2 regions of the Roseivirga misakiensis genome follow, and region 1 is predicted to be linked to the other one. Evidence: riboswitches for the same ligand, from Rfam matches in the RefSeq annotation. Region 1 holds a riboswitch; the other holds the start of a gene.
What was found. Region 1 has a riboswitch for S-adenosylmethionine ahead of BFP71_RS19525 (homocysteine S-methyltransferase family protein). Riboswitches for the same ligand answer to the same signal wherever they lie in the genome.
Positions count from the first base shown of each region.

Region 2: it holds a riboswitch for S-adenosylmethionine, as region 1 does, so the genes downstream of both, metX (homoserine O-acetyltransferase MetX) here and BFP71_RS19525 (homocysteine S-methyltransferase family protein) in region 1, are expected to answer to the same signal.

Region 1 covers NZ_MDGQ01000005.1:1,850,119-1,857,665, forward strand. The annotation lists gene metH (methionine synthase) at 1-540, opposite strand, end outside; gene BFP71_RS19525 (homocysteine S-methyltransferase family protein) at 533-1,561, opposite strand; SAM riboswitch class I at 1,606-1,710, opposite strand; gene BFP71_RS15565 (hypothetical protein) at 1,757-2,482, opposite strand; gene BFP71_RS15570 (hypothetical protein) at 2,484-3,230, opposite strand; gene BFP71_RS15575 (LVIVD repeat-containing protein) at 3,227-3,769, opposite strand; gene BFP71_RS15580 (Ppx/GppA phosphatase family protein) at 3,886-4,785, shown strand; gene gyrB (DNA topoisomerase (ATP-hydrolyzing) subunit B) at 4,842-6,800, opposite strand; gene BFP71_RS15590 (CoA-binding protein) at 6,911-7,276, opposite strand; gene BFP71_RS15595 (thioredoxin family protein) at 7,379-7,547, shown strand, end outside.
Region 2 covers NZ_MDGQ01000004.1:329,883-337,429, forward strand. The annotation lists gene carB (carbamoyl-phosphate synthase large subunit) at 1-316, shown strand, start outside; gene BFP71_RS07455 (hypothetical protein) at 321-566, shown strand; gene tpx (thiol peroxidase) at 645-1,142, shown strand; gene BFP71_RS07465 (3-oxoacyl-ACP synthase III family protein) at 1,212-2,285, opposite strand; gene BFP71_RS07470 (TetR/AcrR family transcriptional regulator) at 2,291-2,872, opposite strand; gene accD (acetyl-CoA carboxylase, carboxyltransferase subunit beta) at 3,046-3,885, shown strand; SAM riboswitch class I at 3,987-4,109, shown strand; gene metX (homoserine O-acetyltransferase MetX) at 4,272-5,342, shown strand; gene BFP71_RS07485 (homoserine dehydrogenase) at 5,339-6,616, shown strand; gene nqrF (NADH:ubiquinone reductase (Na(+)-transporting) subunit F) at 6,744-7,547, shown strand, end outside.

The DNA of each region.
Region 1 (7,547 bases):
ATTCACCACATCAATAAGTAGATCATATGATCGTTTACATATTTCCACTCTCCTTTCATAGGAATCTGCCTGCCCATGCTCATCGAACGCCATCACAATCACGGCTGCTCCATATCGCTTTACTTTTTTAGCTTGCTCAATGAATTTCTCCTCTCCTTCCTTTAAGGAAATTGAATTCACAACACCCTTTCCTTGAATACACTTAAGTCCCGCCTCTATAATTTCCCACTTAGAGGAGTCAACCATGATGGGAATTCTTGATATATCTGGTTCTGCGGCAATAAGGTTCAGGAACTTAATCATGGCCTGCTTTCCATCAAGCATTCCTTCATCCATATTCACATCAAGAATTTGGGCACCGCCCTCCACTTGATTTCTCGCGATCTCAAGTGCAGCTTCATAATTCTCTTCTTGAATTAGGCGTGCAAACTTTCTCGAACCTGTCACATTAGTACGCTCACCAACATTCACGAAATTTGACTCTGGTGTTACAATGAGTGGCTCAAGACCTGAAAGCTGAAGTGATACTCGATTAGTCATTTGATTCGGCTTTAGTCAAGAATTCTAATTGTGTCGAACGAGGAGTAACGCTTTTTGCTCTCTCTGCAATTAATTTGATATGATCTGGTGTAGTGCCACAACAACCACCTACAATATTCAAAAAGCCTTCTTCTAAGAAATCACCAACAAGAGAGGCCATTTGCTCTGGCGTTTGATCATATTCCCCAAACTCGTTCGGTAATCCAGCATTCGGATGAGCGCTAGTATTGAAAGGTGACTTTTTGGAAAGAATCTCAACGTAAGGTCTCAGTTGCTCCGCACCAAGCGCACAATTCAATCCAATAGATAGTAATGGCACGTGTGATAATGAGATTAAAAATGCTTCTGTCGTCTGCCCAGATAGCGTTCTCCCACTAGCATCGGTTATGGTACCTGAAACCATAATTGGCCATTGTCTACCTTTTTTATCGAATACATTTTCAATGGCAAACAGTGCTGCTTTGGCATTAAGGGTATCAAAAACCGTTTCAACTAAAAGAATATCTACACCACCATCAATTAAAGCGGTGACTTGTTCCTCATAAGCTTCTACGAGTGCATCATAGGTAACCGCTCGAAACCCTGGATCATTTACGTCTGGGGAAAGCGAAGCAGTCCTATTCGTTGGGCCCATTGAACCCGCCACAAATCGGGGTTTATTTGGTTCTTTTAAAGTGATTTCTTCCGCGACTTCTTTGGCAATTTTCGCCGAGTAATAATTGATGTCGTAAACGGCATCTTCGAGGTTGTAATCGGCTTGAGCAATTGTAGTTCCGCTAAATGTATTGGTTTCAACTATATCTGCTCCTGCTAGAAAATATTGCTTATGGATGTCTTTGATTATATCAGGGCGAGTAATTGAAAGTAAATCATTGTTACCCTTCAAAGGACTATCATGATCTTTAAATCGATCCCCTCTAAAATCCTCTTCTTCTAAATCATGCCGCTGGATCATGGTACCCATAGCCCCATCAAGCACTAAAATTCTTTCTTTTAGAATCTCTTTTATGCGTTTCGCCATTTTTTGTCTTTATGGCTTATCTCGAAAGTGGGAGAGTGAATTTATCGTCATCTTTTCCTCGATAGCTCGAGGCTAGGAATTAGCACCGGATATTACTCAGGTTGCTAAGACATCATAGGGCCTAGTCCCTCCGTCTTTCTCGATAAGCAAGGCAAATAAAAGCATAAAATGATTATCGAAGAACCGAAATCGAAATTATTTCAAATTGATTACCAGTTTAATATTTAAATTCATGGTAAGCAGAAATTCGTTATCGTCTTCACGATATAAAACACCGTAAGATCGGGCAAAATCTTCCGGCTTTCTGGCATCAGATGCCAAAGAACGGTGCATCATGCCAATGCCCCAATTAACTTCTAGGTCTACTGGTCGAATCAGTTCAATTAAAAACCCAATGTTTAGCCTAACGCCAATGTCTTGATGTCTTATGCCATAGGTAGCTCTTTGAAAGTACTCACAATTATCACCACAATCGAACTTGAATGTTCTCGTCCGATCGAACTCAATCTGGTTATAAAAAAGCTCAACCCCTAAGTAGGGACGGACATCTGGCCCAACTTGTCCTGAACCACTCAGAAACCTGAAAAATGAGTCTTTTCCATCTGTGTCTATTTTATAGCTCTTGAGCATTATGGAACTTTTGAAACCAGACTTTCCAGCAAAATAAGTCGCGTCATCTTCAAAAACATTTTGATCTCTAATCAGACCAAAAGTATAATCTACCGACAAACCTTCGCTTAAACGATGTTCGAGCCCCATGGTGTAGGCCGGAAACCTCCATATTAATTGAGATGGTATGAGCTTGAGCGAGAGAGCCGGTCCTTGTTTTTTAACAGAATCAACTTCTGTATAATAACTCTCTTGAGATAAGGCCGATACCCCGATTAACAAAGCAATAAGTGTAAGCAATTGTCGACGCATATCAATCGGTAATAAAGCTTCCTAAAACTCCTGTTAATGCTGTATCGCTGTAAGAGACATTGTAAATCCCGTTAGTCGTTCTAACAATCAAGTAGCCAGTGTTAGCAATAATATCTAATGGAACAGCTCCGTCAATTGTCAAAAAATCCATTTCGATCAGTTCTCCTTCGGCATTGAAGCTATACATTGTGAGGCCACCTTTTTCGCATACAAATAAAGATGACCCTCGAATTGCTAAACCAAAAGGTGATTCTGTACTATATACTTTCAAAACCGTAGGGTTTTCGATATCAGAGATATCAATAGCTTCTAACAAATCATCTGAACCCGCCCGGCAATCAGTTACTTTTAGCGTTGAAAATGCAATCCCATTTGATGCTACAACTGGATCGCATGCTGTTAAGTGATCATAAGTTGAGAGGATAGTCAATAGACCATCAGCATCGAATCCAAGAAAAATAACGGCTGCTGTACTACCTATCAGAATTTTATCCTCGTAAGGGAAAATAGTCTCCAATTGCCTAAATATTTGGAGTGTGTGTTTTTCTGATAATTCATCTGACGGGAGAATATCAAACTGTTTAACTTCAGAGCCATTGATGACAATTACTTGATTATTTGAAATTGTAAACTTCGCAAGAGAGCCTCCCACTCCTGTTCCCGATAGATTTGGGACAAATTCAGAACTGTCTTCGGCACAAGCAAAAACAAATATTAGCAGTAAAAAGGCTAAGAGTTTCTTCATCATCTGAAACATTTAGGAGCTTCGATTGTCGTAAGTACCCAGCCAATAATTTTGCCTTTCGAAAAATCAACACACTCAAAAAAGTAGCCTTCAAGAGGTGGTACCACAGTTTCTTCGCCATTAGTACTGAGAACATCCTCATTTCTCGATATGACCTGAACGTTTTCGGTATCGCTCACATCGATTGCCAATAACGAATTGAATTGATTTACATAAACAATACCATCCCGCAAAACCATGTTCTCACTACCCTGAACAGTCAAAAAGCCTCTGGCTAAGGGGTTTGTAGGGTCTGCATTATCGATTACATGTATACCTTTCCCTACATCATTCATTAGCAACAAGTCGCCTAATAAATAAATTTGCCCAGGGTTCTCAATAGGCCTAGCCGCGACTAGTTCAATTGCGTTTTCTGGGTCAGTCAAATAAACTGGTTTATAACCCACCACTTCTCCTTGAGGAAATTCTGGTAAAGAGCTTTCTATACAACTAAAACAGAGTAAGAGTATTAGAATAGAAATAGGGTAAAGCGATCTTTTCATAAAGTGACAGACTCTGAATAAATATATAAAAGTGCAACCATATTGCAAAAACGATAAATTGAGTTAAGGGAACATTTCTATTTATGATTTTATAAATTCATCAAAAACAAAAAAGATTGAAGTTAGCCGCCATTGATATAGGATCGAATGCCATCCGGTTTCAGGTCACCAATGTTATCAATCATGATGGTAAGCTATCTTTTAAGAAACTAGAGTACATTCGTTTTCCTTTAAGGCTCGGAAACGATGTTTTTAGAACTAATAGCATAAGTCCTGACAAGGCCGATCGCTTCTTCAGGCTTATGAATGCATTCAAGCTTTTAATCGACTTGTATGAGGTTGATGATTATTATGCTTGTGCTACTTCGGCTATGCGAGAATCCGAAAATGGACGAACTATTGTGAGTCGTGTTAAGCAACTTCTTGGCTTAACTATCCATATAATAGATGGCGATGAAGAAGCTAAATTCATCAATAATATCATTCTCAAAGATATATCTGACGGTATTTTTCTGCATATCGATGTGGGTGGCGGTAGTACCGAATTGAATATTATTCAAAACCGCAAGAATCTCACTTCAAGGTCGTTCAAACTAGGATCTGTAAGAAGTATTGAAGCCCAAACTTCAATCAGAATGATGCAAGAAATGACTGAGTGGATAGCGGCACAAACCGCTCACTACCATGAAGATATCACTGCCATAGGCACCGGCGGAAATATTCAAAAGCTTTATGAATTAACTGACAGCAAAGGAAAAAGTAAGTCCGCTCATTATGCCGATTTATTACAAACCCAGTCCTATTTAAAAACACTGAGCCAAGAACAAAAAATTAAGCATTTGAAACTAAATGAGGACCGAGCAGATGTAATTGTTCCTGCCAGTCGAATTTATCTTGAAGCTATGAAAGCTGCTAGGGCTGATTTAATCTTGGTTCCTGATGTGGGTCTAAAAGACGGTATTATGCAGATGTTATATGAAAAGCACATCCCAGATTCTTTGCTAGGGCTGAAATAAAAAAAGGGAGCTTAAGCTCCCTTTTTTATGATATGAATTTCTATGATTCAATGGGATTAAACATCCACTTTAGCATATTTCGCATTCTTTTCGATGAACTCTCTGCGTGGCGGTACTTCATCGCCCATCAGTACAGAGAACAAGTGATCTGCTTCTGCTGCTGAATCTACTGTTACTTGTTTTAAGCTTCGGTTTGTTGGATCCATAGTTGTTTCCCAAAGCTGTTCTGGGTTCATTTCTCCAAGACCTTTGTAACGCTGAATGCTTACAGAATCCTCTTTGCCCTCACCAGCCATTTCTCTTGTGAGAATCGCTCGTTGTGATTCATCCCAACAATATCGCTGATCTTTACCTTTCTTTAATAAGTATAATGGTGGCAATGCGATGTATAAGTATCCAGAATCGATCAACGGACGCATGTACCTGAAAAAGAAAGTAAGAATTAAGGTACGAATGTGGCTACCATCGATATCAGCATCCGTCATGATGATTACTTTATGATAACGAAGCTTCTCCATGTTCAAGGCTTTATCGTCATCCTCAGTTCCAAAAGAAACACCCAATGCCGTGATCATATTTTTGATCTCGTCATTGTCGTAAATCTTGTGTTCCTGTGCTTTTTCAACATTCAAAATCTTACCTCTTAATGGTAAAATTGCTTGGAAGTTTCTATCACGACCTTGTTTAGCTGATCCACCAGCAGAATCTCCCTCTACTAGGTAGATTTCACAAACTGCGGGATCTTTCTCAGAACAATCGGCTAGCTTACCGGGTAACCCTGTTCCAGAAAGTACATTTTTACGCTGAACCATTTCACGAGCTTTTCTAGCCGCATGTCTTGCCTGAGCTGCTAAAATCACTTTAGAAACGATTTGTTTCGCACTCTTAGGATTCTCTTCTAAATAAATACTTAAAATCTCTCCTACAGAACTTTCTACTGCACCAGAAACCTCAGAGTTTCCAAGTTTAGTCTTTGTTTGCCCTTCAAACTGAGGCTCAGCTACTTTCACGGAAATAACTGCGGTGAGGCCTTCTCTAAAATCATCTCCACTGATATCAAATTTAACCTTGTCCAAAAGGCCAGATTTATCAGCATAGGATTTTAACGTTCTCGTTAGCGCTCTTCTGAATCCGGAAACATGTGTTCCACCCTCAATCGTATTAATATTGTTAACGTAGCTGACTACGTTTTCAGCATAGGAAGTATTGTAGGTCATCGCTACCTCTACTGGCACGCCATTCTTTTCACCTTCGACATAAATCGGAGCCTCAATTAGACTTTCACGTGTTTCATCTAGGTATTGAACAAATTCCGTCAGCCCTCCTTCTGAAAGGAAGGTGTCATTACGTGGGTTGCCATCTTCGTCTAATTCTCTTTTATCTTCAAGTGTAATCTTGATCCCTGAATTCAAAAAAGAGAGTTCTCTAAGCCTTGATGCGACAGTTTCGTATCGGTATTCGCTTACTGTAAAAATTGTTGTGTCTGGTAAAAAGTGAACTCGAGTACCACTATCAGTAGCTTTACCAGTTTCTTTCACTGCATACTTCGGGATACCTTGAGAATATTCCTGTTTGAACTCTTTGCCTTCTCTGTGAACGGTTACTTCTAACATAGAAGAAAGTGCATTCACGCAAGAAACACCCACTCCGTGCAAACCTCCGGATACTTTGTAGGTATCCTTATCAAATTTACCACCAGCGTGAAGAACAGTCATTACGACTTCCAATGCAGAGCGCTTTTCCTTGGGATGCATTCCTGTCGGTATACCCCTACCGTTATCCTGAACTGTAATGGAATTATCTTCCTCTATTGTAACAGATATTGTATCGCAATGTCCTGCTAAAGCTTCATCGATAGAGTTATCGACTACCTCCCAAATCATGTGATGAAGGCCTTTTATACCAACATCTCCAATGTACATCGCAGGTCTTTTTCTTACTGCTTCTAAACCTTCTAAAACCGTAATATTACCGGCTGAATAATCTTGGTTCTTATTCGCTTTTTCTTCGCTCATAAATCTTTTAAAAACATAATTCTCTAGGACTTGATTCGATATGAGATATCATCGAAAAATTGTAGGTCTCATTGGTCCTAAATTGATCTTCAAATATAAGTAAAAAAAGCTTAGTAAACGCCTGTAGAAAGCATTACTAAAGTACAGGCTTCGATACATTCAATACCCGCATTTAATGCCACCTCTTTAAACTCTTGATTTTCAGTACCTGGATTAAAAATTATACGTTTCGGAGCCAAAGAAATCATGTATTCATACCACTTCTTTTGCCGCGTAGGGTTAATATAAAGAGTGATCGTGTCAACATCGTCAATTTTTGGTCGATCATGAACATTGAGTATTTCTTTTCCTAAAACCTCACCTTTTTGAATCCCCATTGGGATAAAATCAAATGATCGTTCTTCCAACATTGTGGCGGCCTGATAAGCGTATCTGTATGGTTTAGGAACGCTGCCAATAATTACTGTTTTTCCCATTAACTTAATTTAACCCTTGGCGGAACTATTTATAGCTATTTTTGCCTGTGAATATAATCAACAGATAGCAAGTTCGTTGGTGGTGAAACAGTTATATAGAAAATGAAAGTTCAATTGATCCTAGCCTTTTTGTTAGTAGGTACTTGTTTGTTAGCAAAACAAGCCGATCAAATATCTTTTGTAACGGTAAAAAATGATCAGGAATGGGATGCAATTTTCAAAAAAGCAAAAAGCGAAAATAAGCTAGTTTTTGTCGATGTATTCACTGATT
Region 2 (7,547 bases), on a different contig from region 1:
TTATATCATTGAAGCCAACCCAAGAGCCTCTAGAACCGTTCCATTCATAGGAAAAGCATATCAGGAACCTTATGTGAATTATGCCACCAAGGTGATGTTGGGAGAAAAGACGCTAAAAGACTTTGATTTCAAACCAGTTAAAAGAGGTTACGCGATTAAAGAACCAGTTTTCTCTTTCCATAAATTCCCTAATGTGAATAAGGAATTAGGGCCTGAAATGAAGTCAACCGGAGAGGCTATCTATTTTATAGAAGACTTAATGGATGATCATTTCCTAGATATTTATTCCAAACGAAACTTATATCTGAGTAGATAGAGAAATGATTTTCAAGGTTATCACATTTGTAATTGTCTTACTTTTCATCTTTAGATTGATTTCTCAATCATTCATAGGTAAGATTTATAGACAAGTACAAGAACAGCAAAGAAACAGTCATTACGATCAAAGAAAGAGTAGACCCAGTGGTGGCAATGTGAATGTTGAGTATGCACCTTCGAAAAAAAATCCTAAGTCTTCCGATAACTTTAAAGGGGGAGATTATGTTGATTATGAAGAAGTAGATTAACGGACTAGATAATATTCCTTAAAACGCTGCTTCAAACATCATTCAAACAACGAATAATCATCTTAAAAAACCTTTAAAATGGCACAAATAACACTTGGTGGAGCACCAACCAATACCAATGGCAACTTGCCTAACATTGGAGATTCAGCAATAGACTTTCAATTGACGGCGGTAGACTTATCTGCTAAAACACTTTCAGATTTTCAAGGCCAGAACCTAGTACTCAATATATTTCCAAGTGTTGATACTGGCGTTTGCGCTACATCTGTGAGAAACTTCAATAAAACTGCAGCGAATCTAAATAATACGAGCGTTTTATGTATTTCTCGAGATTTACCTTTCGCCCAAAGCAGATTTTGTGGTGCAGAAGGCATTGAAAATGTTGTGATGCTTTCTGATTTTAACTCGGGCAAATTTGGAAAAGATTATGGCCTTGAAATTACAGATGGTGCATTTGCTGGTTTACATTCCAGATGTATTGTGGTCATCAACACAGAAGGGTCTGTTATCTACACTGAGCAAGTACCTGAGATAGGTCAAGAACCAAATTACGATGCTGCTTTAGCTAGTTTATAGAAAGATAAAAATCAAAAAAAGAGGGCCAATCCAGTGGATTGGCCCTCTTTTTATTTCATACGTAAAGTCTTAAGGCATTTGGTAAACCATAGCATTGATATGCATACCAGCACCTACAGAGGCAAAAATCACATGATCTCCAGAGGCTAATGCGTGATCATCTAGCTCACCACGAAGAATCAAGTCTAGCATAGTCGGTATAGTTGCTACCGAACTATTGCCTAAACGCTGAATAGTCATTGGCATGAGTTGTTTAGAGTCTCCCATTACGCCATATAACTTAAATAGCTTATGCAAAATGGCTTCATCCATTTTCTCATTTGCCTGATGGATCAATATTTTACTGATATCCTTTAGGTCAAGATTAGCCTTTTCAATAGCACATTTAATAGCATCAGCCACATTAGTCAATGCATACTCGTAAATTTTCCGACCCTTCATTTTGATGTAACTCCCACCATGATCATTTAAAGAAGCATTATAAGAAGGTCCCATCGCTAAATAGCAAAGTTCTTCAGAGGCATCAGTCCTAGAACACTGTGAAATATAGCCACCCTTCTCGCTTTCGGATGCCGAAAATATAGTAGCCCCAGCCCCATCAGCGAAAATCATTGAATCTCGATCATGCGGATCAACAGTTTGACTCAAAGTTTCTCCTCCAATCACCATAACATGCTTCGCATCACCACACCTAATCATTTGTGTGGCCTGAATAGCACCTTGAACCCACCCAGGGCAGCCAAAAATTATGTCATAACAAGAAGTAGACGGATTAGAAATTTCAAGTTGACCTTTTACGCGAGCAGCCAAACTCGGCATCATATCGATTCGGTTATTATCCTTTCGCATATCACCAAAATTGTGCGCAAAGATGATGTAATCGAGATCATTGCCATCTATACTACTGTTTTCAAGCGCATGCTTGGCAGCAATGGCACCCAAATCTGATGCTTTTTGGCCCGGTAAAGCATAACGCCTTTCTTTGATGCCAGTAATCTTTTCGAATTTCCTTATGATCACTTCATTCTCATCTGGAAAAGGTTCTCCGTTTTCTTGATAGAATTCAGCATTTAAGAACTCCGAATTGGGTACTACCCGTTCGGGGATACAACTACCGACGCCATTAATTACAACACTAGACATACTCACTATTCATGTTTACGAACGGCATCCCAACAAGCCTCAGCCGCCTGATCGATACGCTCTTCAGTTAAAGATTGATTGTGGTCAATATGGAGTTTAGACAAAGACACTATTGGACCATATAACAAGGAAACAATCGTATAGAGGGGTAAATCCTTCATTGCGCCAGCTCTTTTAGACTCAATAAAAAAGGACATGATGGGTGCCAAAATGATAAAAGTCTCTTCGCGAGTTACATTACTCACAAAAGGAGCGTATCTATACTGCTCCACAAAATGAAATTCCTCAGGGTTACCAATACAGTAGTTGATCAGATTGCGCCAGAGGTGTTTAAACCTTTCCTGAAAGCTCCCCTCTTCCCGATAATCTTCCAGCATCGCCTTAATTACTCGCCTTTTTATTGCGGTAAATAGCTCATTGATCAACTGTTCCTTGTTTTCGAAATACCGATAAATAGTTCCCGCGCCAACACCTGCATGCTGTGCGATCATAGAGATAGGTGTACCATGAAAACCATGCTCAGTGAGCAATTTTAAGGTCGATTCAAGGATGACACTTCGCTTATCAACTGTCTTTTTATCGATCATTTTAGTGCGGAATGAACGTTCATTCCGTCACAAAGGAAAAGACAATATCATTCATGCCCAAGTCTTTTGTATAGTTTTTCTAACATTCCTGATTTGCCTTTTCTTTTTGGCGGCTCACTAGTTTTAGGCTATTTTTGCCTTTCTCTAAAAAATTTTGGACGATAACATAAACTATGTCTTGGTTTCAGCGAAAAGTTAAGGGTATCACAACACCAACAGATCAGAAGAAAGACGCTCCTGATGGTCTGTGGTTCAAAACACCGTCTGGTACAATTGTTCATACGCGTGAGCTAAAAAACAACGCTTATGTCAGTCCAGAAGATGGTTTTCACGTTCGAATTGGCTCTAAAGAATATTTCGAAATCCTTTTCGATCAGAACTCTTTCACTGAATTGGATGAAAACCTGAGTTCTGGTGACCCGCTAAAATTTGTCGATAGCAAGCCCTACCCAAAAAGAATCAAAGCTGGGCAGGAGAAATCTAGCTTAACTGACGCTGTCCGCTCTGCTTATGGCAAAATGAATGGCGAAGATTTGGTAGTCTCTTGTATGGATTTTGCCTTTATCGGTGGTTCAATGGGATCTGTCGTCGGAGAAAAAATTGCCCGCGCCATCGATCATGCCATCAAAACTAAGACACCATTCTTGATGATTTCTAAATCAGGTGGCGCTAGAATGATGGAAGCTGGTTACTCTTTAATGCAGATGGCTAAAACCTCGGCTAAACTTGCTCTACTAGGAGAACAAGGCATTCCTTATATTTCATTACTTACCGACCCGACCACAGGTGGAGTGACCGCTTCTTATGCAATGCTTGGTGACTTTAACATTGCGGAACCTGGTGCATTGATCGGATTTGCTGGTCCTAGAATTATCAGAGATACGGTCGGAAAGGATCTTCCTAAAGGATTTCAAAGCTCTGAATTCGTGCTAGACCATGGATTCTTAGACTTTATCGTAGACAGAAGAGATTTAAAGAATAAACTGACTACACTACTTCGAATGTTGAAGTAGATTTAAATTTTTCAACTTCTTTTTTTGAATCATCAATAAGTGCTGCTAGGTTTGCAGTGCAAGTCATTCAATTCTGCCCAATCAGGGCTTCGAAATGAATCGATTTATACAGAAGCGTGGAGAGACAGGCTCTTTGAAGCGCTAGCAACCACCTCTAATATTAGAGAAAGGTGCTAAATCCTGATCCCAAAGGATGTCGAGTGACATTCGGGAGAATATAAATTGGTATTTATGCAACATCTAATTTCAGGCGAGCAATCGCACCTCTTTAAAAGTCTTCATCTAATAAAAAGCGCTGTCGAATGCATTATTTGTATTCCGGCTTCAATTATTGGATCAATTCTCTGATTACACTTTTTCTCTTTCCTACTTAAAGTAAATTGACAATGTCTACAGCTATAAAGACGGGGTCGGTTGAATCACAATCCATCGATAACCCCTCGCTAAAATACTTCAAAGTCCCAAGTGACTTTACGCTCGAAAGTGGCACGCAGCTACAAGAGGCAATTATTGCCTACCATACTTTCGGACGGTTGAATGCTAAAAAAGACAACGTGGTTTGGGTTTGCCATGCACTCACTGCAAACGCAAACCCAATGCAATGGTGGCCAGGATTAATTGGATCTACTAACCTCATCAATCCAGATGAACATTTTATTGTTTGTGCCAACGTACTTGGATCGTGCTATGGAAGCACAGGCCCCAAAAACTTTAACCCTGAAACTGGCGAGCGATATTTGAGGTCATTTCCTACGCTCACCATTAAAGATATGGTTAAGGCGCATGGGCTTTTAATGAATCATCTTGGCATCGATGAGATTTTCCTTGGCATTGGAGGGTCTATGGGTGGCCAACAGGTGATTGAATGGGCTGTAGAATCACCTGACGTTTTCAAACATATCGCTCTGATTGCCTCGTCGGCAAAAAGTTCGCCATGGGGTGTAGCGATTAGATCAGCCCAGCGCATGGCAATTGAAGCCGATCCTTCCTTTTTCTCGAGTTCTCCAAAAGGTGGATGGAAAGGCTTGGAGGCTGCTCGCGCAATGGCGATGACATCTTATAGAACTGATACGGCCTTTAACAAAACGCAGGCTCAGCAGGCAACTTTTGATGAGATCAGTGAGGCAGAAAGCTATCAGCGATACCAAGGAGAGAAACTTAGAAACAGGTTTGATGCAAGAACCTATTATACATTAAGTCAAGCCATGGACTTTCATGATATCAGTAAAAAGTATAAGTCCATAGCAGAAGCCTTAAGTCGGGTGCAAGCTAAAGCGCTCATTATCGGAATAGAAGAAGACTTACTCTTTTCGAAAGCAGAGCAATCTGTTTTAGCAGATGGCATAAACCAATCAGAATTACACTTTATAAACTCAGCATATGGACATGATGGCTTTCTAGTAGAAGCCAAAGCGATCAGTGCACTACTCAAAAACTTTTTAAACAAGCACAAATGAAAAAGATCAACATAGGATTGTTTGGTTTCGGGTGTGTAGGTCAAGGACTTTACGAAACCCTTAATAACTCCAAGAATTTTGCCGGTGAAATAAAGAAAATCTGTATCAAAAATGCCGAAAAGTCTCGAAGTCTGCCTAGAAGACTCTTCACGATTGATAAAGAAGAAATTATTCGAGATCCCGAAATCGATGTAATAGTGGAATTGATCGATGATGCTAACGCTGCCCTTGAAATAGTAACCTCGTCACTCAAAAATGGTAAATCTGTGGTGACCGCCAACAAGAAAATGGTGGCAGAAAACCTTGAATTCTTAGTGAAACTACAGAATGAAACGGGTAAAGCGATTCTCTATGAGGGTGCAGTTTGTGGCAGCATACCTATAATAAGAACTTTAGAAGAATATTTTGGTCATGAACCTCTTGATGAAGTAAAAGGCATTTTTAATGGATCGACGAACTATATTCTCACCAAAGTCTTCAATGAAAATTTAGACTACGATGAGGCATTGCGTCAGGCGCAATCCTTGGGGTTTGCAGAATCTGACCCTACACTTGACGTGAAAGGCTTCGACGCAAAATATAAGTTAAGTATACTATTAACTCACGCTTTCGGAATCTACGTAAAACCCGAAAGCATTGTCAATTTGGGTATTGATCATCTTAAAAATACCGATTTGGAATATGCGAGAGAGAAAGGCTTTAAAGTGAAGTTAATCGCACAAGCTCGACGTATTGACGATAAGGTTTTTGCCTTTGTTGCTCCGCAGTTTATTGGTCATAATGATAGTTTGTCGTCCATTGACAACGAGTTCAATGCGGTTTCGCTGACAGGAGACTTTTGCGACGAGCAGCTTTTTATAGGGAAAGGAGCGGGAAGTTTACCAACTGGCGCGGCTGTGCTTTCCGATATCTCTGCTTTGAGTTATGATTACAAATACGAGTATAAGAAGTTTTACAACTTGGGCCAGTTACCTTTTAGCAATGAGTCATTACTGAAAGTATACGTCAGTTTTAATTCGCCACAAGAGATAGACTTATCTGATTTCGAGAGCATTCATGACAAATATTTTAGTTTCGATCACAGCTATGTTGTGGGCAATATTTGTATTTCGAGGTTATTAGAGAAAAAATGGCTAAACAATCCAAATAACAATGTTGTTCTGTGCGAGAATAGTCGACAGTTACAGTTAGGGAATCTCTGTGTAGCCTCTCTAAACACTGAAATTGAAGACTTAAAAAAGGGTCAGGTGTTATTGGAAAAAATTACGGTTTAGCCTTGATTTTGGCTGCTTATCTTTTTTCAATTTCGCCTACAGATTTAACCTTTTAGTGAATATATTTGTAGCCCTGACGGAAAGGGTCAGTTTAGATTCAAATTGTTGATTTAAAATCGATTAATAGATGTCATCTATCATAATTACTTCAATAGTAGCCTTCTCAGTAGTTATCCTATTGTTGGTACTAATTTTACTTTACGCACAGTCAAAATTAGTCCAATCAGGCGATGTTAAAATCGTTGTAAACGGAGACGAGTCCAATCCCATTGTGGCAGCAGCAGGTTCAACACTCCTGAATACGCTTTCAGGTCAAAAAATATTCTTACCGTCTGCCTGTGGTGGCGGTGGTACTTGTGCCATGTGTAAGTGTACAATCAACGAGGGTGGCGGAGACGTACTGCCTACTGAGGTTGGTCACTTAAGCAGAGCTGAGCAAAAAGAAGGTGTTAGACTTTCTTGTCAAGTGAAAGTGAAGCAAGATATGCGTATCCACATCCCAGAAGAAATCTTCGGTATTAAGAAGTGGGAATGTGAAGTTGTTTCTAACTACAACGTTGCATCTTTCATTAAAGAATTTGTGGTAAAACTACCAGAAGGAGAAACACTGGACTTTGAAGCTGGTGGATATATCCAGGTAGATGTACCGCCTGTTGTTTGTGAGTTTAAAGACATGGACATCAGACCTTTCCCAGACGATCCTGCTGGAGATGATAAATTCAAAGAAGATTGGGATAAATTCGGTCTTTGGGATCTGAAAATGGTCAACAAGGAGGAAATCTTCCGAGCATACTCAATGGCCAATCACCCTGCAGAAGGTAATATTGTAATGCTGAATATTCGTATTGCAACTCCACCTTGGGACAGAGCGAACAATAAGTGGATGGATGTTAATCCAGGTATTTGTTCTTCATATGTATTTACTAGAAAA